One region of the Dermacoccus sp. PAMC28757 genome, then DNA from elsewhere that is predicted to be linked to it. Evidence: riboswitches for the same ligand, from Rfam matches in the RefSeq annotation. Region 1 holds a riboswitch; the other holds the start of a gene.
The links. A riboswitch is a leader RNA that binds a small molecule or an ion and turns the genes downstream of it on or off. The one in region 1 is predicted to bind cyclic di-AMP.
Positions count from the first base shown of each region.

Region 2: another riboswitch for cyclic di-AMP. It lies ahead of H7F30_RS10510 (C40 family peptidase); the one in region 1 lies ahead of H7F30_RS14895 (C40 family peptidase).

Region 1 covers NZ_CP060292.1:1,329,925-1,345,307, reverse strand. Annotated here, with positions in the region: gene H7F30_RS06520 (endonuclease) at 1-494, opposite strand, end outside; gene H7F30_RS06515 (sugar O-acetyltransferase) at 597-1,163, shown strand; gene H7F30_RS06510 (zinc-binding dehydrogenase) at 1,186-2,163, opposite strand; tRNA gene H7F30_RS06505 (tRNA-Arg) at 2,257-2,329, opposite strand; gene H7F30_RS06500 (FBP domain-containing protein) at 2,587-3,096, shown strand; gene H7F30_RS06495 (MFS transporter) at 3,367-4,572, shown strand; gene H7F30_RS06490 (hypothetical protein) at 4,556-5,131, opposite strand; gene H7F30_RS06485 (hypothetical protein) at 5,441-6,205, shown strand; gene H7F30_RS14895 (C40 family peptidase) at 6,280-7,326, opposite strand; cyclic di-AMP (ydaO/yuaA leader) riboswitch at 7,330-7,501, opposite strand; gene H7F30_RS06475 (metal-dependent transcriptional regulator) at 7,718-8,419, opposite strand; gene H7F30_RS06470 (DUF3105 domain-containing protein) at 8,527-9,180, shown strand; gene H7F30_RS06465 (DUF305 domain-containing protein) at 9,195-9,953, shown strand; gene pdxH (pyridoxamine 5'-phosphate oxidase) at 10,195-10,872, opposite strand; gene serC (phosphoserine transaminase) at 10,910-12,046, shown strand; gene pepN (aminopeptidase N) at 12,121-14,703, shown strand; gene H7F30_RS06445 (MFS transporter) at 14,791-15,383, opposite strand, start outside.
Region 2 covers NZ_CP060292.1:2,196,975-2,212,357, forward strand. Annotated here, with positions in the region: gene H7F30_RS10445 (heme A synthase) at 1-481, opposite strand, end outside; gene H7F30_RS10450 (FAD-dependent monooxygenase) at 652-1,059, shown strand; gene H7F30_RS10455 (FAD-dependent monooxygenase) at 1,071-1,886, shown strand; gene H7F30_RS10460 (ABC transporter permease) at 1,986-2,756, opposite strand; gene H7F30_RS10465 (ABC transporter ATP-binding protein) at 2,753-3,505, opposite strand; gene H7F30_RS10470 (metalloregulator ArsR/SmtB family transcription factor) at 3,667-4,410, shown strand; gene sufB (Fe-S cluster assembly protein SufB) at 4,407-5,825, shown strand; gene sufD (Fe-S cluster assembly protein SufD) at 5,825-7,045, shown strand; gene H7F30_RS10485 (non-heme iron oxygenase ferredoxin subunit) at 7,042-7,371, shown strand; gene sufC (Fe-S cluster assembly ATPase SufC) at 7,410-8,180, shown strand; gene H7F30_RS10495 (cysteine desulfurase) at 8,183-9,478, shown strand; gene sufU (Fe-S cluster assembly sulfur transfer protein SufU) at 9,480-9,962, shown strand; gene H7F30_RS10505 (metal-sulfur cluster assembly factor) at 9,959-10,354, shown strand; gene H7F30_RS10510 (C40 family peptidase) at 10,584-11,057, opposite strand; cyclic di-AMP (ydaO/yuaA leader) riboswitch at 11,062-11,249, opposite strand; gene H7F30_RS10515 (neutral zinc metallopeptidase) at 11,363-12,331, opposite strand; gene H7F30_RS10520 (ABC-F family ATP-binding cassette domain-containing protein) at 12,496-14,094, shown strand; partial or broken gene H7F30_RS10525 (ABC transporter ATP-binding protein) at 14,146-15,383, shown strand, end outside.

The DNA.
Region 1 (15,383 bases):
AGTTTGTCCGCGTACGGCGCGACGCTCGGCCACACATCCTGAACTTCGCGAAGGAAGATGTCCGCTCCCGTGGGACCGATGCCGTCGAACGTCTGAAGGAGCTCTTCGATGCCTGCGGCGTCACCGTCCGCCTCGTCGCGCAACTCGCGTAGGTCTCCGTTCCACCGTTCGTCGAGCAGGACGACGTTGGCCTCGAGTCGTGTCGCCGTCGACTCGTCGTAACGGCGGTACCCGCCACGTCCGAGGGCGTTGACGCGCTGCTGCCAGGTACTCCTGCGCAGATTCGCGGGCGTGCGCCATTCGGCCTTCCATAGTTCGCGCGCGGTGGCCACGGCGATGTCGGAGCTGATCCGGGTCGAGAGCAGTTGAGCGAGGACGAGGAGCTGCCACAGGGAGGCAGGTTCGTCACGCAGTGTGATGTCGGCGTCGGCCGCGAAGGTCGTGCCGTGCTCCGCGAGGAGCTTCCGTACCGTCTCCTGCTGTGTAGAGCTCATGGCTCGACGTTATGCCCCTTCCCGGTGCGCGCAGCCGCCGGGCGACCCCTGCGCATGGACAGGGGCAACGTGCGATCGATGAGGCGCCCTAGCCTGGACGCCATGACGGAATCGACGAAGACCATGCGCGAGCGGATGCTCGCCGGCGAGCTGTACATCGCGGACGATCCGGTGCTCGGCGAGGAGTCGGCGAGCGCCCAGTCGCTGTCACACCGCTACAACACGATGGACCCGACGGACTCTGCCGGGCGCCGCGCCGTCATGGAGGAACTGCTCGGCGCGTTCGGCGAGGATTCCGAGGTGCGCCCGCCGTTCCATTGCGACTACGGCTACAACACGACGATCGGGGCGCGCACGTTCGCGAACTGGAACCTCACGTCGCTCGACGTCGCCCGCGTCACGATCGGTGACGACGTGCAGATCGGCCCGAACGTCCAGTTGCTCACGGCGACGCACCCGCTCGACCCCGATCAGCGGCGTGACAAGTGGGAGGCCGCCGAGCCGATCACGCTGGAGAACAACGTGTGGCTCGGCGGCGGGGTCGTCGTCTGCCCGGGCGTGACGATCGGTGAGAACACCGTCGTCGGTGCGGGGGCTGTCGTGACGAAGGACCTGCCCGCGAACGTCGTCGCCGTCGGTTCGCCGGCACGCGTCATCAAGGAACTCTGAGCCGCTTCCCCTGACCGCCGCGTCAGTCGCCGTCGGCGACTCGCACGACGATCTTGCCGCGCACGTCGCCGCCGAGCATCGTCTCGAAGCCGTCGCGGATGTTCTCGAGCGAAACGGTGGAGTCGATGAGCGGGCGGACGCCGGTGTTCTCCATGACCCGCACGAGCTGCTGGAGTTCGGTGAGCGTGCACATCGTGGAGCCGAGCACGCGCTTCTGCTGGTAGAAGATGCGGCCGAGATCGGCCGAGGGGTTCATGCCGGTGGTGGCGCCGCACGTGACGATGGCGCCGCCGGGTCGCAGTGACTTGACGGAGTGCGACCAGGTGGCTTCGCCGACGTTGTCGATGACGTAGTCGACCTGCTCGGGCAGGCGCGCGCCGTCGGCGATGCCGCGAGCGCCCCAGCTCTCGGCGAGGGCGAGTTTCTCGTCTGTGCGCGAGGTGGCGTACACGGTGGCGCCCATGGCGACGGCGAGTTTGATGGCGGCCGAGTTCACTCCCCCGGCGGAGCCCTGCACGAGCACGGTGTCGCCGGCGCGCAGCTTCGCCTGGGTGGCAAGCATCCGGTAGGCGGTGCCCCACGCGACGGGCAGGCAGGCGGCGTCCTCGAAGGAGATGCCGTCGGGCAGGGGGACGAGGTTTCGGGCGGGCACCGCGACGTACTCCGCGAAGGTGCCCTCGTACTGTTCGGAGAGCAGGGAGCGCTTGGGGTCGAGGGTCTCGTCGCCGCGTCCGCGGTCGAGGTCGCCGATGATCCCGTGGACGACGACGCGGTTGCCGTCCTCGTCGTAGCCCGCGGCGTCACAACCGAGGATGCGCGGCAGCAGCTCAGGCGGGTGGCCGACGCCGCGCAGGGTCCACACGTCGTGCATGTTGATGGAGTTCGTGACGACCTTGACGAGCGACCATCCCTGCGGGACGTCGGGCTTGGGCATCTCACGCACTTCGAGGCCCGCGAGCGGGTCGTCGGCGTTCTGGGACACGGCAACAGCAGCGATCATGCCTTCGATCCTGGCATCACCAACGCCCGACGTGGGCCGAACCGGATGCCGAGGTTGGCCGGCGCCACACATTCTTGCCCGAGGGCCGATCGGTGCTCCCGGCAGGATTCGAACCTGCGACACCCGCTTTAGGAGAGCGGTGCTCTATCCCCTGAGCTACGGGAGCGTCGTCCTCGCATCGCGCCGACCAGGCGGTGACGCACTCGCGTGAACGTCGCGACGTGCTCCGCCCGAGGGGTTGCACGCGCAGCGGTCAGCCTAACTGTTGTCGGGCGGGCTGCTGTAGTCGCGGGGCGCCGCGCCTGCGCGGCGCCCCCTTGTGCGGCCACTGCCCCGTCACGTTCTGGCCCGAGCGGGCGCGACTGCTGCTCCCCGACTGAATTCGTTTGCGGCCCGCAGAAGCGCTCCGAGAGGATGGAACCCATGCGAGCCGTCACCGAAGCAGAGATCCGTGCGTCCTTCGTCAACGCCTCCAAGGGCGAGGCGAAGCGCGCCAACCTGCCCGACCTCGACGGCATCGAGTGGGACGGTCGCGACTACTTCGGCTGGATCGACCCCAAGCGCGAGCAGCAGTCGTACGCCACCTTCGTCGTCGAGACCGAGGACGGCGACGCAGTGCGCACCCTCCTCCTGCGCCGCGCCACCCCACCCAAGGAGCGCCGCAAGCTGCTGTGCTCCTGGTGTCAGGACATCACCGCCACCGACAACGTCACCCTCTACGTCGCGCCGCGCGCCGGAGCGAGCGGCCGCGTCGGCAACACCGTCGGCACGTCCATCTGCACCGACTTCTCCTGCTCGAGGAACGCCCGCCGCGTCCCCAACGCCATGGAGGTTCAGGACGAAGCCGAACGCGTCGCCTGGCAAGAACTGCGCGTCGCCCAACTGCGCGAGCGCTCCCGACACTTTCTCGACCTCATCAGCGAGACGGCATAGTCGTCCGGTTCACCGGGTCGAGCAGGCTCGCGCTCACCCGGCACTCAGCGCGTCGTCACGCCGCCTTCGCACCTGAACCGGGCCCCGTCGGAACACAACGGGGCACCGCGTCAGTTCGGCACCACACACGCCCGACCGCGCGAGGCCCGCACCCCTCACCACACGCCGCTCACGATGACGTCGCTCACTCCCCGAAACACACCGCACCACCGCGCCAGCCGCGTGATTGCATGGGTACCTGCCAGTAGCCGAGCACCTGGAGGAAGCCCCATGACGAAGCCGTGGACCCGCCCCGCCCACGCCATGCTCGCCGTGGCCTGGGGTGGCAACGAGTTCACTCCCCTGCTCGTCATGTATAAGTCGCAGCACCACCTGCCGGCGGTCACCGTCGACATCCTGCTCTTCGCCTACGTGCTCGGCATCATCCCGTCGCTGCTCATCGGCGGCCCGCTCTCCGACCGGTACGGGCGAGCCAAGCTCCTCGCTCCGGCCCCCTGGATCGCGATGGCCGGCAGCGCCACCCTCGCGCTCGCGCACGGTCAGGTCGCGGCGCTTTTCGCCGGACGCGTCCTGTCCGGCATCGCGCTCGGCCTCGTCATGGCCGTCGGCACGTCATGGGTCAAAGAACTCTCCTCCCGCCCCCACGACGACGTACCCGACGGCACCGGCGCCAAGCGCGCCGCCATGTCGCTCACCGCCGGATTCGGCATCGGTGCGGGCGTCGCCGGCTGCCTCGCTCAGTGGGCGCCCTACCCCGACGAACTCGCGTACGTCGTCAACATCCTCGTCACGCTGAGCGCAGCGATCCGCCTGCGCGGCACCCCGGAAACCATTGACCTGACGAACCGCAACACCGGGCGCCTGCGCGACGACCTGCGCATCCCCGCGCTCGGTCACCGACGCTTCCTCACCGTCGTCCTGCCGGTCGCGCCCTGGGTCTTCGGCGCAGCCGCCTGCGCGTACGCCGTCCTGCCCGCCCTCATGAGCTCCCGCGTGACGAACGCACCCATCGCCTTCTCCGCGCTCCTGTGCGTCGTCGGCCTCACGTGCGGCTTCTTCGTGCAATCCCTCGGGCGCAAAATCGACCGCCCCGGCTCCGCGCGGGCCGTGACGGCGGCGCTCGTCGTTCTCGTCGCCGGAATGCTGCTCGGCGCTCTCGCCGCGTCAGAGCTGGCGATCGCCACCGCGATTCTCGGTAGCTTCGTCCTCGGCGCCGGCTACGGCCTCGCCATGGTGAGCGGCCTGCTCGAGGTGCAGCGCATCGCGGGCCCGCGCGACCTCGCCGGCCTCACCGCCGTTTTCTACTCCGTGACCTACCTCGGCTTCGCGGTGCCGGCCATCATGGCGTTGGTCGCGGAACAGGCGGGCATCCACTACTCCGTGATGTTCCTCTTCGGCGCCGCGATGGCCGCCGCGTGCCTCGCCGTCGTCGTCCTCTCCGATCGACGCGAACAGCGCCTCAGCGCACGAAGCTGAACAGCGCCACCGCCACGAGCGCGGCGAGTACCATGCCGCCGATCGACGACGCGAGGAACCGCTCCGACGTGCGCTCCGGCACGAGATCGGGCCGACGGTGTCCGCCCGCTCGACCCGTGAGCGCCGACAGAACAACAGGCTCACGCACCTCGACGCGCTGCCCGGCGTAGGCCTTCACCCGCCGCAGGTCCGCATCACCGAACATCGCGACACCAGCCACGAGAAGCGGCTTGTCCGCGTGATCGAGGACGACGAGAGCATCCTCGGCGGGCCATCCGCGGAACCGACGCGGCACGATCGCTCCGATCTCGCTCCAGGCGATGAACGAGCGATCCCGCCCGCCCGCGAGGTACTGCACACCGTCGTCGTCCACGCGCAGACGAACCGCGCGCTCACTCTGGTACGAGAAACCGAAGTACATGACGAAAAAGAGGACGACGACGACAACGTTGCCGAGGAACGGACGCATGACGAGCACCGGCGTGGCCAGTACGACGAAGAGGAGAAATTCGCACAGGTGGTGGCGCAGGTAGGCCACAGCAGCTGCGTTGATCGTCACGGCGCCAAGTCAATCAGACCTAACGCCCGCTCGCCGGTGCGGGGGCGATCGAGCCCCCAAGACCCCACCGACCCCGCTACCGCGAGCGTTCTGCCCCATGTGCGCTGCGGCGCAAATGTGACGGACCGCTCCGTTTTCGAGCGTTCACGAGGAAAGACGCACGAGGCGAGTATTTGGTTGCACTCGAGTTTCATCTGATTCGTCGACCCCAGCCGGGCAATCGAAGACCGATCGTCCTGCTGTTCGGCTCGGTTCGTGGAAGAATCGACGGGCACCACGCCGCTCGACGTCTTCCGAAGGTCGCTCCCGATGCTTGCACGCCCCTTCTCCTCCGCCCGCGCTCTCGCCGGCGCCGCCGGTCTCGGCGTCATCGCTGTCACCGGCGCGTCCGCCGCGTCCGCGCTCCCCATGGCGCCGGGAGGCAGCAGCGCCATCTTCCAGTCGCCGACCTGCGGCGCGAACGGAACGCTCGTCACGGTCACGTTGACCAACGGCAGCGAACTCGTCCAGACGTTCACCGCCTCAGCGGGAGGCTCCCCCGTCTCCCCGGCGGCTACCACCGTGGCTCCGTACACGTCGACGACGGTGACGTTGTCCATCCCGTCGGGCGCCGGCGCCGTCTACATCAATGCCGGCGGAGTCGGCGTCGGCTCGCTCCCGCTCGACCAGTGCGCTCCGGCGCCGGAGCCGTCGACGTCCACCCCGACCTCCACGCCGACGCGAACGCACAGTGCTCCCGCACCGACCACGGACAACGTGCCCGCACCCGGCCTGCCGAGCGCGACGAGCGACGTTCCGGCACCGACGAAGCCCTCCACCACCCGCTCCAACGAGATGAGCCCGACGGCCACCTCCACGCCGAGCAGCAGCGCGTCCTCCTCGTCGTCGTCCTCCACGTCCTCCTCGAGCTCGAAGACGTCGTCACGGACGCCGAGCAGCAGCGCGTCGAGCCTCGCCGCGCCCGCGTTCGACGACTCCGACGGCCCGAGCAACCTCACGCTCGCCATCGGACTCGGCGTCGTCCTCCTCGGCGTCGGTGGCGCAGCGGCCATGTTCTTCCGAGAGTTCAAGTAAGCCCGGGTCCACCAACGCGCGAAGGCGCCGCAAGCCCGAGGGCTTGCGGCGCCTTTGTCGTGCGACCGGTTCTGTCAGAGGCGGCCGTAGGAGGATCCGCGAACCACCGGGTAGAGACCCGACGGCATGCCCGCCTGGCGGGCTTCGTACGACATGCCGTTACCGGCGTAGATGCCGATGTGGCCCGGCGAGTAGACGAGGTCACCCGGACGCGGGTTCGAGACCGGCGTCGTCATGGCCCGGATGGCACCGGACTGGTGCGGAAGGTTGACGCCGATCTGCTTGAACACGTAGGCGACGAAACCGGAGCAGTCGAGACCCGTGGCCGGCGTGCTGCCGCCCCACGTGTAACGGATGCCCGTGTAGCGCGACGCGATGGCGACGACACCGGAGCGCGACGGCGTGGCAGCCGAGGCCTTCTGGTTCGTCATGCGCGTCGCGGCCGTGTTGACCGTGTACTGACGCGTGCGCTGCGTGGTCGCCGTAGCGGCCGGACGCGTGCGCTGCGTGGTCGCCGTAGCGGCCGGACGCGTGCGCTGCGTGGTCGCCGTAGCGGCCGGACGCGTGCGCTGCGTGGTCGCCGTAGCGGCCGGACGCTGACGCTGCGTGGTCGCCGTAGCGGCCGGACGCTGACGCTGCTGGCCGTAGGCGTTCTGCTGGTTCGGCGTGCGGTGCTGCGTGACGGTGCGGCGCACCTGCGTGCGGCTGAGCTGCTGACGCTCCTCGCGCTCCTTCGCGGCGGCGCGAGCCTCACGACGCTCCTGCGCAGCCTTGCGCTGAGCGGCGAGGGCCTGCGTGGCGCGCTCGTTGCGCTGCGTCAGGGCCTGACGGACCTGCGTGCGCGAGGCCTTCTTGACAGTGGACTTCTTGGTAGCCGCAGCCTTTTTGGCCTGCTTCACGACGAGCGACTTGGCGGGGGTGACCGTCTTGAGCTCGAGCGGCGTCGTGGCGGCCCGCACGGCCTCCTGACGCGGCGTCGTCGGAGCAGCGCCTGCGGACGAGCCCGTCGCGGCGAGGCCTGCGACGAGACCACCGGTGACAGTGACGGCCGCGGAGACGCGGGTCAGGCTACGGGGGTTCTTCGACTGGGCGTGACGACCGATGGTCTTCTGAGTGGACAATGTGCAACCTCTCGAGCGCCTACGAGGTGAGCTGTCGGGTTCGGGCCAGTTGCTCAGCCCGGTCACGCCGACCTGTGCGGTCTCGTGCGTGACTTCACCCCAAGTCCGTGGCTCATGGCCTCGGACGAAAAGTGGGTCCCCCGCCCCTGTCACTGCGATCTCGCGGATAAGACTCGTACGCCCCGACAGGGCTGGGCGCGAAGGGCGAACGAGTGTTCTCGAACCGAACCGCAACCGACCGTAACGGAAAGATCACGGGCACGTGGAGTTGGTGTTCGCCGCGTCACGGCGCGGCAAACGCGAACTCCACCCGTGGGGGCATGACGCTCCCCGCCACCGCCGAAATCCGCAAAACCGTTACAGGCCGATTATGTGACAAACATCACACGCGTCAGCCCTGACGAACCTCCACGAAAACGTGGGACGCGAGGTCGTGCGGAAGCGACACCGCGTCGTCCAGCCGGTCGAGCACCGCAGCGTGCACACGCTCACCCTCGGCGCGCACGATCAGGGCCACCTGCGGCGCGAGGCCGACGCTCGTCAGAACAGCGAGCGACTCGGCGTCCGCCTGGGCCGGCTCACCGATGCGCCGCACGATGACCTCGACGGGCTCCTGGCCGGCGACCTCGACCAGCGACTGCACGCCGTCACGGAAGCCGATCGCCTCCCCTTCCCATCCCAGCTCTGCGAGACCTGGAATGGGGTTGCCGTAGGGCGACAGGCCCTTGTCGGCGATGAGTTCGAGAATCTTGCGCTCCACGCGCTCACTCATGACGTGTTCCCAGCGGCATGCCTCGTCGTGCACGAACTCGAGTTCGAGCCCGATGACGTCGACGAGCAGGCGCTCGGCGAGGCGATGCTTGCGCATGACGCGGGTCGCCAGCGTGCGCCCCTTATCCGTCAGCTCGATCCGCCGACCGTCACCGACGTGCAGCAGGTCGTCACGCTCCATGCGCGCGACCGTCTGCGAGACGGTCGGGCCGGAGTGGCCGAGGCGCTCGGCGATACGTGCGCGCAGCGGAGGGATGCCCTCTTCCTCGAGGTCATAGATCGTGCGCAGATACATCTCGGTGGTATCGATGAGGTCACTCACGAGGACAAGAGTGCCACCTCCACGGCCTCCTGCGTAGCCGTGCGCAAAGGTTGTACGGCCATAATGAGCGCCGACCGCACAGCACGACCCCCACGAGGAGTACCCCCATGGCACGCAGCGATCGCGATACGGCGAGTGGACGCGAGCGCCTCGCCCAGATGCAGGCCGAGCAGCGCCGCTCGGAGAAGAAGAAGCGCATGGCCCTGATCGCGGGCGGAGTCGCCGCGGTCGTCGCGCTCGGTGCAGGTGTGGGTTTCCTCGCGACGCGCGACTCTGGCGACGGAGGCGACGGCGGCACCGCCAGCTCCGACATCAAGGGCATGAAGACGTGGAGCAACCTGGGCCGCGACCACGTGGAGGGCGACCCCACGTTCCCCATGACGCCGCCCGCAGGCGGTAACCACAACCAGGCCTGGGCCAACTGCGGCGTCTACGACAAGAAGATCCCGGACAAGTACGCCGTCCACAGCCTCGAACACGGCGCCGTGTGGATCACCACCGACAAGGCGAGCAGCGGTGACATCTCCAAGCTGAAGAAGCTGGCCGGCCAGGACTACATGCTCATGAGTCAGTACCCGGGTCAGGGCTCGAAGATCGTCCTGACGGCCTGGGGCCACCAGCTCAAGGTCGACAACGCTTCGGATCCGCGCATCAAGAAGTTCATCGACGCCTACCTGCAGGGCCCCCAGACGCCTGAGCCGGGCGCAGCCTGCAGCGGCGCGTACGACCCGAACACGGGCAAGCTCGCCGGCCAGATGTGACGCTCGGACCTTCCATGACGGACGAAAAGAAACCGCACGACGGTGGGGGCCCCGAGCGTCATCGAAGCCCGGAGCCCGCGTCGGACGACGAGCGTCGCGACGACCTCACCTGGGCACAGGTACGCCGCCCGGCGGCCATCACGCTGGTCGCACTCGTGGCCCTCGCGCTCGCCGCACTCGTCGGCATGTGGTCGGCGCAGCCACGTCACCCGGGAGCCGACAGCGTCGACGCCGGGTTCGCGCGCGACATGTCGGCGCACCACGCGCAGGCTGTCGACATGTCGATGACGGTGCGCTCGCGCAGCACCGCAGCCGACATCCAGACGCTGTCCTACGACATCGCGACGACGCAGGAGAACCAGCGCGGCCAGATGATGGCGTGGCTGCAGGAATGGGAGCTGCCCCTCGCGGTGTCCGGTGAGCGCATGGCGTGGATGGCGCGGACCGGCCACCAGCACGCTGGTCTTCCGAAGGGACAAATGCTCCTCGCGGACGGCCGGATGCCGGGCATGGCGTCCGGCGAGCAGTTGTCGAAGCTACGCGAGAGCCGCGGCAAGCAAGCAGAGATCCTCTACCTGCGGCTGATGATCGTCCACCACCGCGCCGGCGTGGAGATGGCAGAGGCCGCTCAGGCTGCGGCGAGCGACTCACAGACCGTCCGCCTGGCCAGAACCATGGTGGAGGGCCAGAAGAGCGAGATCAACCTCATGACGAGCATGCTCGCCAAGCGCGGCGCCAAACCGTGGAGCGATGCCGAAGCAGGTCAGAAATAGCCATCAGCACGCAAAAACGAAGGGCCGGACGCCACGTGGGAGTCCGGCCCTTCGCCGTTCGGCGCGCACCCGAAGGCGCTGCGGCCGAACAGAACGAAGCACGCCACCAGGGGGAGGGAACGCGGCGCGCTTCGTCATGGTCAACGCTACAACGGGTCGACTTCGTTCCCGAAGGAACACCCACCGCGCGTGAGGTAGGTCGCATCGTCCCGGCAGGGGATTTCGCGTCAGCGAATCTCGTTCACGGCCAACGACGTTCGAGACGCCACGCCGAAGGGTCGTCGAGGTTCCCCTCGGCGGTTCGCACGAAAACAAGACGGTCGTGAAGGCGCGAGTGGCGACCCGCCCAGAACTCGATCTCATCGCAGTCGATGCGGTAGCCGCCCCAGAAGTCGGGCAACGGAACGTCGTCGGGGCTGCCGGTGTCGGGGTAGCGCGCAGCCATCTCGGCGTTCGCCGCTTCGAGCTCGGCGCGTGAGTCGAGCGGGCGCGACTGCTTCGAGACCCACGCACCGACGCGCGAACCCCACGGGCGTGAGTCGAAGTATGTGCGCACGACGTCACGCGGCAGCTCCCGAGCCGTGCCGGTGAAGCGGATCGCGCGGAACATCATGGGCCACGTCAGCGCGCCCGCCACCTGAGGGTTGGCCGCAAGATCGGATGCCTTCGCCGACTCGAGATTCGTGTAGAAACCGGGTCCGTCGGTCTCGAGGTAGCGCATGAGCACCGTCCGCACGTGGGGTGCGCCCTGAGCGTTCGCCGTCGCGATGCTGATGGCCTCCGGCTCCGGCACGTCACCCGAAGCGTCCTGGCGGCGGCGCGCGTCGCCCACCCATTGCCGCACGAGGTCGTAGGGCGCCGGGGGCACCTGCGACTCGTCGAGACCTTCACCGTCGTAGTCGATTCGCACCTCAGTCATGCCCCCATCTTGCACCCGCACACCTAGACTGCTCCGAGTGAGTGCCGAGACCTCTGCCGCGGAAACCGTCGTCATCCCCGATTCGCTCAAGCCGAGCGACGGACGTTTCGGTTCCGGCCCGAGCAAGATCCGCCCGGAAGCCCTCCAGGCCCTCGCTTCGCGCTGGGCGCCCGTCATGGGAACCAGCCATCGTCAGGCACCGGTGAAGAACCTCGTAGCCGACGTGCAGGCGGGCCTCACCGAGCTCTACTCCCTGCCCGAGGGCTACGAGGTCGTCATGGGCGTCGGAGGCTCGAACGCGTTCTGGGACGTCGCGACGTTCTCCCTCATCGAGAAGCGTCAGCAGAACCTCGTCTTCGGCGAGTTCACCGCCAAGTTCGCCACTGCTGCGGCGGCACCCTTCCTCGAGGCTCCGCATGTCATCGAGGCACCTGCGGGCAGTGTCGCTTCCCCCGTCGCAACGGCCGGAATCGACACCTACGCCTGGGCGCACAACGAGACCTCGACCGGCGCGATGGCACTCGTGCAGCGCCCCGACGGCATCGCCGAGGACGCACTCGTCGTCATCGATGCGACGTCGGCGGCCGGAGGCCTGCCCGTCGATCTCACCGAGACCGACGTCTACTACTTCGCGCCCCAGAAGTCGTTCGCGAGCGACGGCGGCCTGTGGTTCGCCTTCATGTCCCCCGCTGCGCTCGAACGCGTCGCGCGCATCAAAGCGAGCGGACGTTGGATTCCTCCGTTCCTCGACCTCGACACCGCGGTGACGAACAGTCGCGCCCACCAGACGTACAACACGCCGGCCCTCGCGACGTACGCGCTCATGAAGGAGCAGCTCGACTGGCTCCTCGCAGGCGGCGGCATGGACTTCGCAGTGGGCCGTACGACCGCGTCGTCGCAGGCGCTCTACACCTGGGCCGACGCGCACGAACTGGCCTCCCCGTTCGTCAGCGAAGCCCAGCACCGCTCACTCGTCATCGGCACGATCGATTTCGCCGACACCGTGGACGCCGCCAAGCTGGCCGCGACGCTGCGCGCGAACGGCATCGTCGACGTCGAGCCCTACCGCAAGTTGGGCCGCAACCAGCTGCGCATCGGCATGTACCCGGCCGTCGACCCCTCGGACGTCGAGGCCCTGACGCGTTGCATCGACCACGTCATCGAACGTCTCTGACGTCACTGCTCAAGCGGGCGGGCCGAGCCCGCGCCGCTAGCATTTCCCAGGCTGCATTCCCAGGAAGGACGCTCATGCCCTCGGCCGCGAACCTCACTCGCGCCGTCGCCGAACACCGTTCCGCGACCGTCGAACTCGCCGACCACGCCATTCACCTCGATCTGACGGGGGCGCCGGATTCGACGCAGTCGACCTTCACGTCGACCTCGACGATCACGCTCGTCTCGAGCGAGTCGAGTGTCGAGATCGACCTCGTCGCGGTAGGGGAACCGCAGGTCGAACTCGACGGTGAGCGCGCCCGAGCGACGTACGCGGACTCGCGCGTGCGCGTCGAAGGGCTCACGCCGGGGCGCGAACACACCGTTACGATCACCGCGCAGTGCGTGTACGGCCACACGGGTGAGGGCCTGCACCGCTACCACGACCCCGAGGACGGCGAGACCTACCTCTACACGCACTTCGAGCCGACTGACGCCCGCCGGGTCTTCGCGTGCTTCGACCAGCCCGACCTCAAGGCTCCGTTCCGCATCTGCGTGAGCGCACCGACAGGGTGGCTCGTGCGTTCCAACGCCGAAGCCGAGCACAGCGCGAGCGAGGGCGCCGTCACGACGACCGACTTCGCCCCGACTTTGCCGATCTCGACGTACATCGTGTGCGTCATCGCCGGCCCGTACCACCTCGTCGAGGACGAGTGGGTGAGTGACGACGGCCGCCGCGTGCCGCTGTCGCTCATGTGCCGCCCCGCGATGGCGTCACGTCTGCCGAGCGCCGACCTGCTGCGCTGGACGAAGGCCGGGTTGCCCTGGTGCGAGGAGCGGTTCGGCCGTGAGTACCCCTGGGGCAAGTACGAGCAGATCTTCGTGCCCGAGTACAACATCGGCGCCATGGAGAACCCCGGCCTCGTGACGTTCAACGAGCGCTACCTCAAGCGCGGCGACGCCACCCGCAGCGAGCGCGAGGCACTCGCCAACACGCTTCTGCACGAGATGGCGCACATGTGGTTCGGCGACCTCGTCACGATGCCGTGGTGGGACGACCTGTGGCTCAAGGAGTCCTTCGCCGACTTCATCGGCACCCAGGCGAGCGAAGAGGTCACCGAGTTCGCCGACGCCTGGGTGACCTTCGGGCTCGGCCGCAAGATGTGGGCCTACTCCGCCGACCAACTGCCGACGACGCACCCGATCGTCGCGGACATCCCCGACGTCGAGGCCGCGCGGGCCAACTTCGACGGCATCACCTACGCCAAGGGCGCCTCCGTGCTGCGTCAGCTCGTTGCCTACGTCGGCGAGGACGCCTTCTACGCAGGAGTCTCGGCGTACTTCGCGGACCACGCGTTCGACAACGCCTCGCTCACCGACTTCCTCACCGCCCTGTCGACCGCGAGCGGACGTGACATGAGCGCGTGGGCCGAGGCGTGGTTGCGCACGGCCGGCCCGGACACCCTCTCGGTGGACGGTGGCGAGCTCGTGCGCGAAAGCCTCGACTGGAGCGCCGACGAACCGCCCGCCGCCCCGGCGGCACGCCCGCACCGCCTCCAGGTGACGTCGTTCTCCGTCACGGACGAGGGCTGGACGCCCCTCGATTCGGAGTGGATCGACGTCACCGACGCACGCACTCCCCTGCCCAACACGGGCGCCGTCACGCTCGTCGACGACCACGACTGGACGTACGCGCGCATCGTGCCCGACGCCGCCACGTTCGACGCGTTGACGGGTCATCTCGCGGCGCTCGAGCCGACGAACTCGCGTGCCGTCGCGTGGGGTCAGCTGTGGCACGCGTGCCGCGACGCGCACCTTCCGACGCAGACGTTCTGCCGGACGGTGCTCGCGCACATCCCGGCAGAGCGCTCCCCCGCCGTCGTCGACGGCGTGTGCCTCAAGTACGTCACGGCCGTCACGGCGTACCTCCCGACGACGATGCGCACCGAGTGGGGCGACGCGCTGTGGCATGTCGCGCGAGATGCCTACACCACGGCCCTCGACGGTGACCTGTACGACGCCTTCGCACAACCGACCGCACGCCTCGATCTCGCGCTGGCGTGGCGACGCGTCCTCACGTGGGCTGCCGGCATCGCGCCCACGGCGCAGCACGAAGTGCGCGCGATGCTCGACGGCCCCGACGGTCTCTTCCACCCCGACGCCGACGAACGCTGGGCCCTGCTCGTCTCGCGCGCGGCACACGCCGGCGAGCACGAGGTCGACGATGTGCGGGCCGAATTGGCTCGCGAACTCGAGCGCGATACGACGAAACGCGGCATCGCACAGGCCATTGCCGTGCGCGCCGCGCTGGCGACACCCCAGGCGAAGCTCACCGCGTGGGAGCGCACCGATGACGAGTCACTGACGAACGAGGAGGTGGCTTCCCTCGTCGCCGGCCTCACGCACCCTGCGTCAGTGCACTGCGCTCAGGGCGTCGCCCTGCAGGCGCGTTACCTCGATTCGCTGGAGCGGTGGTGGAACGGACGCAGCCAGGTCATCGCCTCGAAACTCGCCCGTGGGCTGTTCGGTGTCGTCACCGATGCCGAGGCCGCTCAGGCCTGGCTCGACGGGCACATCGAGGCGCCGGGAGCGTTGCGCCGCATCGTCGTCGAGGAGGTCGACCAGCTACGCCGCGCCGAGCGTGCCCGCGAGAACGCGAGCGCCGCAGCCTCCGTCTGAGTCAGAGGCTCGCGAGCTGGGCGAGGATCGGCACGAGCACGAAAGCCGCGAGCGCGACGAGAACGATGAGGCGACGGGTCTTCGGGGTCATGCCGCCGATTCTCTCACTGCGGGTTCGCGCACCGCGGCGTCGCCGCTCTGGCCGGCCAAGACGCTCGCCACAGCGCTGACGCGCTCGTCGTCGGTGTTGTCGAGGTCGCGCTCGCTGCGGTGCAGCCGTGGACGCATTGCCATGACGTCACGCGAGTCGTAGTGGCGGGCGTGCATGAGCGCCACCCCCGCGACCAGGGTTGCAAGGCCGACGGCGATGCTGCCGACGAGGATGGTCCAGCGGGCGCCGAACGTGTTGCCGATCCAGCCGATGAGCGGAGCGCCAACTGGCGTGCCGCCCATGAGGATCGCCATGTAGAGCGCCATGACGCGACCTCGCAGCGCCGGTGCGACGCTCAGCTGAACGGTGGCGTTCGCCGTCGTCAGCGCCGTGAGCGACGCGAGGCCGACGGGCACGAGGAAGATGCCGAAGAGCCAGACGTTCGGAGCGATCGCGGCGAGCGCCGAGAACACCGTGAACGACACGAGCGCGAGCATGAGAAGGCGCAGCGACGGCGCCTTGCGGCGTGCGGCGAGCAGAGCGGCTGCGAGCGAGCCGACGGCCATGACCGACGAGATGACGCCGTAGG
Region 2 (15,383 bases), 870 kb from region 1:
AAGCGGAGACGAGCAGCATCGAGATGAGGAAGTGCAGCGCCACGATGAAGGGGTTGAGCTCCATGTGCACCGTGATGCCACCGACGATCGCTTGCAGGGCGATGCCACCGAGCACACCCGCGACAGGGGCGCGCAGCCCCTTGCGCTGAGGCGCCCACTTGATGATGCCGATGAGGAGAGCGAGTGCGACCACCGAGACGAGACCGGTCAGCGTGCGGTTCCCGAACTCGATGTACTTGTGGTAGCTCTGCTCCTGGTGCTCGACGGGCGTGAACGAGCCGGGCACGCACTGCGGCCAGGTGGGGCATCCCAACCCGGAGCCTGTGAGGCGGACGAGACCACCCGTGATGACGATGCCGATCTCGACCGCGAGGTTGAGCCAGAACAGACGGCGCAGCCACGGGTGAACCGGTGCCTTGTCGGCTCGGACACCCTCGCGAGGCTCGGCCGGAGGTGGGACGAAAGCGGGGGAGGTGGTCACCTCTCCAGGGTAGTAGGACGCCGTCACGCCCCCGCCACCGGTCGGACGCCAGTGCGTCACATGCGCAGCGGCAATGTGAACGAACGTTCAACGGTTGCCGCGGATAGCGACGCTATGGAACTCCGGGCGTCACCCGTACTTTCCGAACGTGCCCGACGGAAAGGATCGAAGTGTCCACTTCACCCGAAACCACCTCCGACGTTGTCATCGCGGGAGCGGGCATAGCCGGCCTCACCGCGGCGCTCACAATGAACGCCCAGGGCATCCGGCCCGTCATCCTCGAGAGCACCCGCGAGATCGAGCCTCTCGGCGTCGGTATCAACCTTCAGCCGCCGGCCGTCGAGGTGTTGACGAGGCTGAGGTTGCGCGAGCGCCTGGAGAAGCTCGGCGTCCCGACGTCGTCGGCGCGCTACCTTGCCCGCGAGGGAGCGCTGCTCGCCGAGCGCACCTTCTCGCCGGAAGAGCAGCAGATCGCTGTGCACCGCGGCGAACTGCAGAACATGCTGCTCGACACCGTTCTGGAGCGCCTCGGATCCGACGCGGTGCGCACCGGTCAGCGCGTCGAGGGTTCGAGCTGAGCGACGGTGTCGTGAACGTCACAGTGACCGACCGCGACTCGGAACAGGCGGAGAAGGTCACAGCGCGCGTCCTCCTCGCCGCCGACGGTGTCCACTCATCAGTGCGTCAGCAACTGCACCCCGACACGTCCTTCCACTGGGAGGGCACGCGCATGTTCCGCGGCACCGCAGTGCGGGAGCCATTCCTCGACGGCGCGACCATGACGCTCATCTACGGCGAGGAGGGGAAGCGTTTCCTCGCCTACCCGATCTCCCGCGACGTGGAGAACGAGGGTGAGGAACTCATCAACTGGGTGGCCATGGTGCCCGAGGCTGACTCCCGGACGATCTCGGTCGACGACACGAAGAACGATCCGACCGACCCGAAGGACGTCGTCCCGACGTTCCGGGGCTGGGGATTCGACTGGCTCGACATCGAGGGTCTCGTCGCCGAGTCGACCGACGTGTTGCGCTATCCGATGACGGATCGTGAGCCGCTGGGCTCGTGGGGCGAAGGCGGCGTGACGTTCATGGGCGACGCCGGCCACCCGATGTACCCCATCGGTGCGAACGGGGGCTCACAGGCCATTCTCGACGGCCAGGCGATCGCCGAGCACCTCACCGGCGTCGACCTCAGGGACGGTGCGGCCGTGGACACCGCGCTGCGGGCCTACGAGGACGAGCGACGCCCCGTCACCAACGACGTGGTGATGGCCAACCGCAAGCTCAACAAGACCGAGCGCAGCATCGCGAACAAGACCCAGGACGAGCTCAAGGAGTTCGCCGAGTCGGGGGAGTTCGAAGAGATGCAGAAGAAGTACGCGAAGGGCGAGTTGGACGAGCTCTGAGGCTCGGGGGGCCGACCCACACGCGTCGGGCGCCTCACCCTTGTGGTGGGGCGCCAGACCCGTGTCCAGGCCCGAGAGGGCTCACCCTCACGGTGAGGTTCAGTCGCTCCAGCGGAAGGCCTTCGCGGCCACGAACGTCAGGAGGGCGCCCCAGACCACGAGGACGAGCATCGGCACCACGGTGTTTCCCTGGCCGGTCAACGCGCCGCGCAGACCGTCACCCAGCGCGCCCGTCGGGAGGTACTTCACGACAGCTGCCCAGGCGTCGGGGTAGCGCGAGGTGGGCATGAGCAGGCCGCCGCCGACGGCGAACAGCACCCACAGAAGGTTGGCGACGACGAGAACGCCCTCGGCGCGGATCCGACCGGCCACCGTGAGGGCGAGGGCCACGAACACCCAGCACCCGAGAGCCAACAAGAGGACGGCCGGAAGAACACCGTCCATGCGCGGCTGCCAGCCCAGGGCGAAGCCGAGGCCACCGAGCAGGATGGTCTGCACGAGAACGACACCGGCCACGGCGACAGCCTTGGCGATCATCAGACCGCGGCTGCCCAAGGGCGTCACGCCCAGCAGGCGCAGAACCCCGTAGCGACGATCGAAGCCCGTCGCGATCGCCTGGCCGGTGAATGCCGTCGAGACCACCGCGAGGGCCAGCACGCCGGGAACCGCGAGGTTGATGCGTCGTCCCGGCCCGAGGTCCGGCGTGGAGCTGAAGTGCAGCCCGAGCAACGCCATCGCCGGAAGCAGGACGGAGACCATGAGCTGCTCGCCGTGGGAGAGCAGCGTGCACCCCTCGAAGAGTGCCTGTGCGCGAACCCGAGCCGGGGCGGGTGCGGCCGGATTCGCGTTTCGTTCCACGGCAGCGTTCACGGCGTTCCCTTCCCGGTGAGGTCGAAGTAGACGTCCTCGAGCGAACGGCCGTCCGTGACGTCCGCGAGGGAACCCTGCGCGACGCACCGGCCCTCGTTCATGACGACGACGTGGGCGGCGAGGCGCTCCGCCTCCTCGAACGAGTGGGTCGTGACGACAACACTCGCGCCGCGCTCCCGTTCGGCTTCGACGAGATCCCAGACGTCGCGGCGAGCGTGCGGATCGAGGCCGGCACTCGGTTCGTCGAGGAAGAGCACCTCGGGTCGTCCGATCATGGCGGCCGCGAGAGCCACGCGCTGGCGCTGACCGCCCGAGAGGCGCCGCACGGAGGTGCGGTTGAACGTGGGGATGTCGAGCGCACCGGCGAGTTCGTCAATGTCACGGGGCTCGGCGTAGAACGACGCGAGATGGCGAAGGAGCGCGAGGGGCTTCGTCCCCATTGGCAGGCCGCCGTCCTGCAGCATGACGCCCACACGCGCACGGTGGGCGGCGTCCGCGTTCCACGGCTCGGCTCCCAACACGCGGATGGAGCCGGAGTCCGGTCGGCGAAGTCCCTCGGCCATCTCGACGACGCTCGTCTTGCCCGCGCCGTTGCGCCCGAGAAGCGCCGTGATGGCTCCGGCCGGCGCGTGCCACGACAGGTCGCGCAATGCCTCCACACCGCCGTAAGCGTGCGACACACCGTCGACGACAACGGCGTGTTCGGCCGGTTCGGGTCGTTTCACTGCGGGCGACGGGGGATGAGGCACCGAAACAGCGTACTCGGGGGCCACACGGCGTCTCCCGGCGGTCGAAGTGAGGTAAACCTCAGTTTCGCGAGGGAATCGATTTACGCAACATGGGTGTTGTTAATTTCGATGGAGAGTTGACGTGGCCACGTCGACGAAGCGATCGAAGGAGGTGCGAGGCGATGACGCCGGAGCCTGTGAACCCAGGAGCCGCTGCGAGTCCTGCTGCACCCCAGAGTGTGCCGACGCGCGAACGCGTCCGGCTCGCCGTTTCCGAACACGGCCCTGTCACCGCCGCCGAACTCGGCGAGCGCATGGGCCTCACTCCGGCCGCCATGCGCCGTCACCTCGACGCACTCGTCGCGGACGGTCTCATCGCCGAGCGGGAGGCCCCGTCGTCCGGAGCCAAGCGCCGCGGCCGGCCGGCACGCGCCTACGTCCTCACCGACGCCGGCCACGCCGCCATGACGGCCGGGTACGACACGCTCGCCAACCAGGTTCTCGAGCACCTCGTGCGCGTCGGGGGAGACGAGGCCGTCGAGGCTGTCGCTCGTGAGCGCGCCCGTGAGATCGCCCACTCGGTCAAGCCCCTCGTGGACGCCGCCGGTGACGACCCGAACGCCCGCGCCCGCGCCCTGGCAGGCGCGTTGAGCAGCCAGGGTTTCGCAGCGTCGACACGCCCGGTGGCGCAGGGCACGCCGCTCGCGGGCGTCCAGTTGTGCCAGGGTCACTGCCCGGTACAGCATGTGGCGGCCAACCACCCCCAGTTCTGCGAAGCGGAAGCCGAGGTGTTCTCCGAGGTTCTCGGCGTCCACGTCCAGCGGCTCGCGTCGCTCGCGCACGGCGACCACGTGTGCACCACATTCATCCCCACCATCACCACCGACCGAAACAATGCCGCCCCACATGAGGAGGAGCAGCGATGAGCACGATCGAGGAGCTCAACCCAGGTCTCGCCGACCTCGGCCGCTACGAGTACGGATGGGCGGACTCCGACACCGCCGGCGCATCCGCCAAGCGCGGCCTGTCGCCGGATGTCGTCACCGACATCTCGGACCGCAAGAGCGAGCCGGAGTGGATGAAGAAGCTTCGCCTGAAGTCGCTCAACCTCTTCGAGAAGAAGCCCATGCCGAACTGGGGCAGCGACCTCACGGGCATCGACTTCCAGAACATCAAGTACTTCGTGAAGTCCACGGAGAAGCAGGCCACCACGTGGGACGAGCTTCCCGAGGACATCAAGGCCACCTACGACAAGCTCGGCATCCCGGAGGCCGAGAAGCAGCGCCTCATCGCTGGTGTCGCCGCGCAGTACGAGTCGGAGGTCGTCTACCACCAGATCCGCGAGGACCTGGAGGAGAAGGGTGTCATCTTCGTCGACACCGACTCCGGTCTGCGTGAGCACGAGGACCTGTTCAAGGAGTACTTCGGCTCCGTCATCCCCGCCGGTGACAACAAGTTCGCCGCGCTCAACACGGCCGTGTGGTCGGGTGGCTCCTTCATCTACGTGCCGCCGGGCGTCCACGTCGACATCCCGCTGCAGGCCTACTTCCGTATCAACACGGAGAACATGGGCCAATTCGAGCGCACGCTGATCATCGCCGACGAGGGCAGCTACGTTCACTACGTCGAGGGCTGCACCGCCCCCATCTACAAGACCGACTCCCTGCACTCGGCCGTCGTCGAGATCGTCGTCAAGAAGAACGCCCGCGTTCGCTACACGACGATCCAGAACTGGTCGAACAACGTCTACAACCTCGTGACGAAGCGCGCCACCTGCGAAGAGGGCGCCACGATGGAGTGGATCGACGGCAACATCGGCTCCAAGGTGACGATGAAGTACCCGGCCGTCTTCCTCATGGGCGAGCACGCCAAGGGCGAGACGCTGTCGATCGCGTTCGCGGGCGAGGGCCAGCACCAGGACGCCGGCGCGAAGATGGTCCACGCCGCGCCGAACACGAGCTCGACCATCGTGTCGAAGTCCGTGGCCCGTGGCGGCGGCCGTACCTCCTACCGCGGTCTCGTGCAGGTGCTCGAGGGCGCCGAGCACTCGAAGAGCTCCGTCGTCTGTGACGCCCTGCTCGTCGACCAGATCTCGCGTTCGGACACCTACCCCTACGTCGACGTCCGCGAGGACGACGTGCAGATGGGTCACGAGGCCACCGTCTCCAAGGTCTCCGAGGACCAACTGTTCTACCTGCGCAGCCGCGGCCTGAGCGAAGAGGAGGCCATGGCGATGATCGTGCGTGGCTTCGTCGAGCCCATCGCGCGTGAGCTGCCGATGGAGTACGCACTCGAACTCAACCGCCTCATCGAACTCCAGATGGAAGGAGCCGTCGGCTGATGACCGCCGTCACGCCAGAAATGGGCAAGGCAGACAAGGCCACTCTCGCGGGTGACCACAGCCACGGGGCCACGATCCCGGACCAGTCGCGCGCCGAGCGCCGCAAGTCCTTCGACCTGGGTGCCTTCGGTGTCCCGAGCGGCCGCGAGGAGGAGTGGCGTTTCACGCCCGTCGACCGCCTCTCGCCGCTGTTCGCCGAGAAGCAGACCGACCCCGAGGCCGTCACGGTCACCGTGACGGGCGAGGGCTTCGAGTCCGGCACGCTCGCCGAGGGTGAGGCTCCGCGCGGCACCGTACTCGTGCCGAGCGACCGCGGTTCGGTTCTCGCGTCGTCCCTGACGCCGAACGCCGACCACGTCGTCATCCCGGCCGAGGCCGAGCTCGCCACACCGGTGCGCATCGCGGTCGACGGCAAGGGTGGCGACAAGCGGGCCAACGCTCACCTCGTCATCGAGGCCAAGCAGCACAGCAAGGCGCTCGTCATCCTCGAGCACACCGGCTCGGCCCAGGTCACGGCCAACGTCGAGATCGTCACCGGCGACGGCGCCGACCTCACGGTCGTCACCGTGCAGCGCTGGGAGGACGACGCTCTCCACCTCGCCGAGCACGACGCACTCGTCGGCCGTGACGCGCGCTACCGCCACATCGCGGTGACGCTCGGCGGCGACATCGTGCGCATGAACTCGAACGTCCGCTACGCCGGGCCCGGGGGAGAGGCGACGCTCCTCGGCGTGTACTTCGCCGACTCCGGTCAGCACCTCGAGCACCGCTCGTTCATCGACCACAACGCGCCGAACTGCACATCCCTCGTCGCCTACAAGGGTGCCCTGCAGGGTGAGACGGCCCGCACCGTCTGGGTGGGCGACGTGCTCATCCGCGCCGAGGCCGAGGGCATCGAGACCTACGAGCTCAACCGCAACCTCGTGCTCACCGACGGCGCCCGTGCCGACTCCGTGCCGAACCTCGAGATCGAGACCGGCGAGATCGAGGGTGCGGGTCACGCCTCCTCGACCGGCCGCTTCGACGACGAGCAGCTGTTCTACCTGCAGGCTCGTGGCATCCCCGAGGACGAGGCACGTCGTCTCGTCGTGCGCGGCTTCTTCGCCGACATCGTGAACAAGATCGGTGTCGCCGAGGTCGTCGAGCCCCTCATGGAGGCCATCGACGAGGAGCTCGCCGCCACGGCCGAGCTCGTGGAGAGCGCAGGAGCCGAGGCATGAGCGACGCGAACATCGAGTGGGTCAAGCTGGCGCAGCTGAGCGACATCGGTACGCCGGGTGCGGTCAAGGTCGACATCGACGACCTGCAGATCTGCATCGCGCGCGACTCCGCCGGTGACGTTCACGCGCTCGACGACACGTGCTCGCACGCCGCAGTCTCCCTCTCCGAGGGCGAGGTGGAGGACGACGGCATCGAGTGCTGGCTGCACGGCTCGAAGTTCGCCTACGCCACCGGCGAGCCGATGAGCCTGCCGGCCACGCAGCCGGTCAACGTCTATCCGACCAAGCTCGAGGGCGACGACATCCTCGTCGGCATCCCCGCCTGAGCACCCCCGAAACTTTCCTGACAGAAGGACGAACAAGCATGTCAACGCTGGAAATCCGCGATCTTCACGTGACCGTCGAGACGGAGAACGGCACGAAGGAGATCCTCAAGGGCGTCAACCTGACGATCAACTCGGGCGAGACGCACGCCATCATGGGCCCCAACGGCTCCGGCAAGTCGACGCTGGCCTACTCCATCGCCGGCCACCCCAAGTACACGGTCACGTCGGGCACCGTCACGCTGGACGGTGAGGACGTCCTCGCGATGGAGGTCGACGAGCGCGCCCGTGCGGGCCTCTTCCTCGCCATGCAGTACCCCGTCGAGGTTCCGGGCGTCACCGTCTCGAACTTCCTGCGCACGGCCAAGACGGCCATCGACGGCGAAGCACCGAAGGTGCGTACGTGGGTCAAGGACGTCAAGGGCGCCATGGGCAACCTCAAGATGGACCCGGCCTTCGCCGAGCGCAACGTCAACGAGGGCTTCTCCGGCGGCGAGAAGAAGCGCCACGAGATCCTGCAGATGGAGCTTCTCAAGCCGAAGATGGCGATCCTCGACGAGACCGACTCCGGCCTCGACGTCGACGCGCTGCGCATCGTCTCCGAGGGCGTCAACCGCGCCAAGGACGAGACGAACTGCGGCGTCCTGCTCATCACGCACTACACGCGCATCCTGCGCTACATCAAGCCCGACCACGTCCACGTGTTCGTCAACGGCAAGGTGGCCGAGGAGGGTGGCCCCGAGCTGGCCGACCGCCTCGAGGCCGAGGGCTACGACCGCTACGTCAACGCCGCTGCGGAGGCGAAGGCCTGATCATGGCTCACGCATCGTTCGACGCGGCGCGCGTGCGCGAGGACTTCCCGCTACTCGCGCGCCGCGTCCGCGACGACAAGCCGCTGGTCTACCTCGACTCCGGTGCGACGTCGCAGAGCCCCGAGTCGGTCATCACCGCCGAGGGCGACTTCTACCGCACCGTGAACGCTGCGGTGCACCGAGGAGCCCACCAGCTCTCCGAGGAAGCCACCGACGCCTACGAAGGCGCGCGCGAAACCATCGCCCGTTTCATCGGTGGGCGAGCCGACGACATCGTGTTCACCAAGAACGCCACCGAGGCTCTCAACCTCGTCGCGTACGCCTTCAGCAACGCCGGCGCGCCCGGCGCGATGGACGGCGTCGACGAGGCGATCGCCTCGAAGTTCGCGCTGGGCCCCGGTGACGAGATCGTCGTCACGGCGATGGAGCACCACGCGAACCTCGTGCCGTGGCAGGAACTCGCACGTCGTACCGGCGCCACGTTCCGTTGGATCGAGATCACCGACGACGGTTTCGTCGACCTCGATTCGGCGCGTGAGGTCATCACCAAGCGGGCCAAGGTCGTCGCCTTCACCCACGTCTCCAACGTGCTGGGCACGATCAACCCCGTCAATGACCTCGCAAGAATCGCTCGCGAGGCCGGGGCACTCGTCGTTCTCGACGCGTGCCAGTCGGTGCCGCACATGCCCGTCGACGTGGCACAGCTCGATGTCGACTTCCTCGCCTTCTCCGGCCACAAGATGCTCGGTCCCACCGGCATCGGTGTGTTGTGGGGCAAACACGAACTCCTCGAGGCGATGCCTCCCTTCCTCACCGGCGGATCGATGATCGAGATCGTGAAGCTCGAAGGCACGACGTTCGCGCCCCCGCCCCAGCGCTTCGAGGCGGGCACGCCGAACGCCGCCCAGGCCGTCGGTCTCGCCGCCGCGTGCGACTACCTCGAGGCGCTCGGCATGGACAACGTGCTGCGTCACGAGCAGGATCTGATCCAACTCACGCTCGACGGCCTCGCCGAGCGTCCCTGGGTCAGCGTGCTCGGCCCCCAGGACGCAGGTGCCCGACTCGGTGCGGTCGCGTTCGTCGTCGACGGGGTGCACCCGCACGACGTCGGGCAGATTCTCGACGACGCCGGTGTTGCCATTCGTACCGGTCACCACTGCGCGTGGCCGTTGCACCGACGTCTTCGCGCCGTGGCGAGCAGCCGTGTCAGTTTCAACGTCTACTCCACGGCCGACGACGTCGAGGCGTTCCTCACGGCGCTCGACCGGGTGCCGAACATCTTCGGTCTGGAGGTCTGAGATGGATCTGTACCAGGAGCTCATTCTCGAGCACTCCAAGCGCCCGCAGCACGCGGGCCTGCGCGAGCCGTTCGGCGCCGAGAGCCACCACGTCAACACCTCCTGCGGTGACGAGATCACCCTGCGTGTCGACGTCGAAGGCGAGGGCGACGACGCCGTCATCAAGGACGTCAGCTACGACTCGATCGGTTGCTCGATCTCCGTGGCGTCGGCGTCAATGCTTGCCGAGAACCTCATCGGGCTCACGCTGCGTGAAGCCCAGGAGGTCTTCGGTGCCACCCGCACGATGCTCACGAGCAAGGGCCAGTCTGCCGGTGACGAGGAAGTCATCGGCGACGCCATCGCCCTCGCCGGAGTCTCGAAGTACCCCGCGCGCGTCAAGTGCGCCCTGCTGTCGTGGTCCGCACTGCAGGACTCGCTCGGCAAACTCGGTCTCGACCTGACCGGGGGCGCCGCATCCACCACGGAGGAGACCAAGGCATGACCGACAACGAGATCACCGCCGACGTGACCGCCAACGAGGCCGAGGCGCCCGAGCGCGCCCAGGCGCAGGGAGTCAGCGACTCCGGCGTCGAGGTCGAGGAGGTCAAGGAGGCCCTGCGTGACGTCGTCGACCCAGAGCTCGGCATCAACGTCGTCGACCTCGGCCTCGTCTACGGCATCACCGTCGACGAGAGCAAGCACGCCGTCATCGACATGACGCTGACGTCTGCGGCCTGCCCGCTCACGGACGTCATCGAGGAGCAGGTCGCCACGTCCCTGGTTGATGTCGTCACGGGCCACACGCTCAACTGGGTGTGGATGCCGCCGTGGGGCCCGGACAAGATCACCGACGACGGCCGCGAGCAACTTCGCGCGCTCGGCTTCAACGTCTGACAAGAGGTGGGCGAAAGCGGCTCCGGTCCTCCTGAGTCGCGTCGACCCTGACGACGAAGGCACTCACCACTGTGGTGAGGGCCTTCGTCGTGTCGTTATCTCGCGTGACGTCCGCGAGAAAACGCAACCCGTGTGGAAGCCGGTCGATTGCCCACAGTGGAGAGACGCGAAACGGCCCCTCGTCCCGGAGGACGAGGGGCCGTTTCGAAACGTCGCAGAGGCTCGCGGATCAGACGCGACCGAAGCGGTAGCTGGCACCGGCGCGCGAGAGCGACACGCGCGTACCCGGACGCATAGCGTGCCACACCATGCCGTTACCGGCGTAGATACCCGTGTGGTAGGCGTAACCACCAGAGGTGAGGAACGCCAGGTCGCCCGGACGGGCGTACGCGCGGGAAACGCGGTAGGAGGAGCGGTACTGCTGGTTGGCCGTACGCGGCAGGTAGCGGCCGACCTGGCGGTAGGACCAGCTCGTCAGACCCGAGCAGTCGAAGCGCCACGGGCCGGAAGCGCCGTACACGTAGGGCGCACCACGACGGCTCGAAGCCTTGGCCACGGCGCGGCGCGCGGACGCGGAGGTCACGGCGCTGGCGTTCGAGGCGCTGGCGACCGAAACGGCGCCGAGGGCGGTGGAGGCCAGAGCGGTGCCGACGGCAACCTTGGAGGTGTTGGCCATGAAGGAGCGGCGGGACATGTTCTTCATGTCGAGTCATTTCCAGGAGCGCTTACGAGGCATGACCTGTCGGGTTCGAGATCCTAGATTCTCGGCCCACCGAAGTGAGCTTTACCCCAAGAACCACCGAGGTGGTCCGGATGCTGGGTGCACCGTTCCCGTCGCTCCGCGTGATGCGAAGTTTTACCTGACCTTCGTGACGGGACTCAGCGACGAAGCAGGGCCGCACCGTTTCGGTGCGACCCTGCAAGATTACAGACTGATCACGAGCGACACAAATCGAGCGTTCATCAACTGGTCAGGAAAACCCCATCTTCGCGGTTTTCCGGCGTTTTTCAGCCCAGATCCTGTGCGTTGAACGTGTCGCAGGAGTTGAGTTCACCGCTCTGGAAACCGGTGAGGAACCACTTCTGACGCTGCTGCGACGAACCGTGCGTCCACGACTCCGGCGTCACCCGGCCCTGGGCCTTCTGCTGGATGCGGTCGTCACCGACCGCGGATGCGGCGGACAGCGCCGACTTGATGTCGGACTCGGTCACGGGCTTGAGGAGGGTGTTGCCGTTCTTGTCCTTGGCCTCGGTGGCGTGGTTGACCCAGATGCCGGCGTAGCAGTCGGCCTGCAGCTCGAGGCGGACCGATCCGGACTCGGGCCCCTTCGGGTCCTGCTGGGCGCGACCCAGGGCGCCGAGAAGGTCCTGGATGTGGTGGCCGTACTCGTGCGCGACGACGTACATCTGAGCGAGGTTGCCGCCGTCGGCGCCGTAGGTGCTCGACAGCTCCTGGAAGAAGCTCGTGTCGATGTAGACCTTCCGGTCGTTCGGGCAGTAGAACGGCCCCATCTGCGAGCTCGCGGTGCCGCAACCGGAGGACGTCTGGCCGCTGTAGAGCTTGGTGGGCGCGTACTCGTACTCGGTGCGACCGCCGGTGAAGTCCGGGAGCGCCTGGTCCCAGTAGGCCTGAACGGCATTGACCGTTCCGATCACGCGGCAGGTGTCGTCCTCGTTGGCGTCAGCACCCGTCTTGCAGGCCTGGATCTGCTGGGAGACCCGGTCGTTCGAGCCGGAGACGTCCTGCGTGTCCTGGCTGTACTGGTTGAGGCCGCTCGCGCCGCCGGGGTAGCTGCTCCCGCCACCGCTGCCGGTGATGTCGATGCCGAAGAACGCAAAGATGAGCATGAGGATGAGACCGCCGATACCGCCGACGGCCGTACCTCCGCCCATCCCGCCGCGGCCACCGCCGAAGCCTCCGGAACCACCGGATTCGACCTGCGACGTGTCCAGCTGCGCGTTGTCGTTGAACGTCAAGAGAACCTCCGTTGTGAAGGCGGACGGCGTCGTCCACCCCGATTCATCTCTCGTAGACTACTGGGGCTTCACGCGCCTCGCCGTATGTCACGCGAGCCGAGCGCTCCCGTCCGGCGTGTCGGAGCCGTACACCCCTTCACCGTTCTTTCGAGGAGCCCTGCCCTGTGATCACCGCCGAAGGCATCGAACTGCGCGCCGGCTCGCGCATCCTGCTCGAGAGCGCCACGTTCCGGGTGGCCGCCGGTGACCGTGTCGGACTCGTCGGGCGCAACGGTGCCGGTAAGACCACCCTGACGAAGGTGCTCGCCGGTGAGGGTCTGCCCGCTGCCGGCAAGGTGGTCAGCTCCGGGGCAGTGGGATACCTGCCGCAGGATCCCCGCACCGGTGACCTCGATGTCCTCGCGCGCGACCGTATCCTGTCGGCGCGCGGCCTCGACGCCATCGTCGCCGACCTGCGCAAGGCCGAAGCATCCATGGCCAGTGAGAACGACGACGTCCGCGAACGGGCGATGCGTCGCTACAGCCGTCTCGATGCCGAGTTCGACGCCCAGGGCGGGTACGCCGCCGAGTCGGAGGCGTCGTCGATCGCCTCGAGCCTCGGGCTCGAACAGCGCATCCTCGAGCAGCCCCTGCGCACGCTGTCCGGTGGTCAGCGCCGCCGGATCGAATTGGCACGCATCCTCTTCTCGGGCGCTCAGACCCTGCTTCTCGACGAACCGACCAACCACCTCGATGCCGATTCCATCATCTGGCTGCGCGATTACCTCAAGAGCTACCGAGGTGGGCTCATCGTCATCAGTCACGACGTCGAACTGCTCGACGCCGTCGTGACGAAGGTGTTCCACCTCGACGCCAACCGGGCCGAGATCGACCAGTACAACGTCGGGTGGAAGGCATACCTCCAGGCCCGCGAACTCGACGAGAAGCGTCGCAAGCGCGAGCGACTCAACGCCGAGAAGAAGGCCGGCGTCCTGCTGGCCCAGGCCGACAAGATGCGGGCGAAGGCGACGAAGGCCGTGGCGGCCCAGAACATGGCGCGGCGCGCCGAGAAGATGCTCGCCGGCATCGAGGGCGAACGCGTGCAGGACAAGGTCGCCAAGCTGCGCTTCCCGAAGCCTGCGCCGTGCGGCAAGACGCCGCTCATGGCGGAGGGGCTCTCGCGCTCCTACGGTTCGCTCGAGATCTTCACCGATGTCGACCTCGCCATCGACCGTGGCTCGAAGGTCGTCGTCCTCGGACTCAACGGTGCCGGTAAGACGACGCTCCTGAGGATGCTCGCGGGCGTCGATGCACCGGACACGGGCCGCATCCTGCCTGGCCACGGACTCAAGATCGGTTACTACGCCCAGGAGCACGAGAACCTCGACGTCGACCGCAGCGTCCTGGAGAACATGAAGTCAGCAGCGCCCGAGCTCGGGGAGACCGAGGTCCGCAAGGTGCTCGGCTCGTTCCTCTTCTCCGGTGACGACGTCGACAAGCCCGCCGGCGTTCTCTCCGGCGGGGAGAAGACGCGACTCTCGCTGGCGCTGCTCGTCGTCTCGAGCGCCAACGTGCTGCTGCTCGACGAACCGACGAACAACCTCGACCCGGCCAGCCGCGAGGAGATCCTCGGCGCACTCAACAACTACGAGGGTGCCGTCGTGCTCGTCAGCCACGACGACGGCGCCGTGGAGGCCCTCAACCCCGAACGCATCCTGCTCCTGCCGGACGGTGTCGAGGACCTGTGGGGTCCGGACTACGCCGACCTCGTCTCCCTCGCCTGATCGACGTGAGACCGTTCGCATGCTGAGGTCAGGAGCCGCGCCGTGTCGATGATGGGCCCGGGCTGGCAGATGATGCGCTCGATGTCGAAGGACGCCACGGTCAAGGACCAGCGCCTGGCTCCGGGCACGGTGCGTCGCGTCGGCGGATACGCCACGCGATACACCTCGACCATCGCGGTCTTCCTCGTTCTCGTCGTCGTCGACGCGGTGATGATCGTCGCGACGCCACTGCTGCTCAAGCACATCGTCGACGACGGTGTCGTGCCGCGCGATCCGCAGGTCGTCGTCACCCTCTCGCTCGCCGTGGCGGCCGGTCGCAGTCCTCGGCGCGGGAGTGACCGTCGTGCAGCGATGGTTGTCCGCGCGCCTGGGCGAAGGACTCATCTTCGACCTGCGCGCCGACGTCTTCCGGCACGTGCTCGCCCAGCCCATCGCCTTCTTCACGCGCGCCCAGACGGGTGCGCTCGTCACGCGCATCAACAGTGACGTCGTGGGCGCTCAGCAGGCGTTCACGACGACGCTGTCGACGGTCGTGAGCAACGTCGTCAGCCTCGCCGTGCTCCTCGTCGCCATGACGTCCCTGTCGTGGCAGCTCACGGTGGCGGCGCTCGTGCTCGTGCCGCTGTTCCTCCTCCCGACGCGCCTGTTGGGCCGTCGTCTCGCCGGTCTGACCCGCGAACAGATGACTCTCAACGCCGAACTGGGCGCACGGATGACGGAGCGCTTCAACGTCGCCGGCGCCCTGCTCGTCAAGCTCTTCGGCCGGCGCAGCGACGAATCGGCGCAGTACGACGCCCGCGCCGCCCGCGTGCGCGACATCGGCGTGTCCATCGCGACGCAGCGCAGCATGTTCCTCGTCGCCCTCACGCTCATGGCGTCGCTCGCCACCGCACTCGTCTACGGCGTCGGCGGTCTGCTCGCTGTGGACGGCACCATGACGGTCGGCACGCTGCTCGCCATGGCCGCCCTGCTCGGACGGCTGTACGGCCCGCTCACCGCTCTGTCGAACGTGCGCGTCGACGTCATGGCGGCCATGGTCTCCTTCGAGCGGATCTTCGAGGTGCTCGACCTGCCTCCGCTCGTCCGTGAGGCGGATGACGCGGTCGCCCTCGGGCCGGGCCCGCTCGGCGTCCGCTTCGACGGTGTCTCGTTCGGTTACCCCAGCGCCGATGACGTGTCGCTCGCATCGCTCGAGACGACCTCGAGCGGTGATCGCGACGCCGGTGAGCTCGTTCTGCGCGACATCGACCTCGACGTCGCACCGGGCAGCGTCGTGGCGCTCGTGGGTC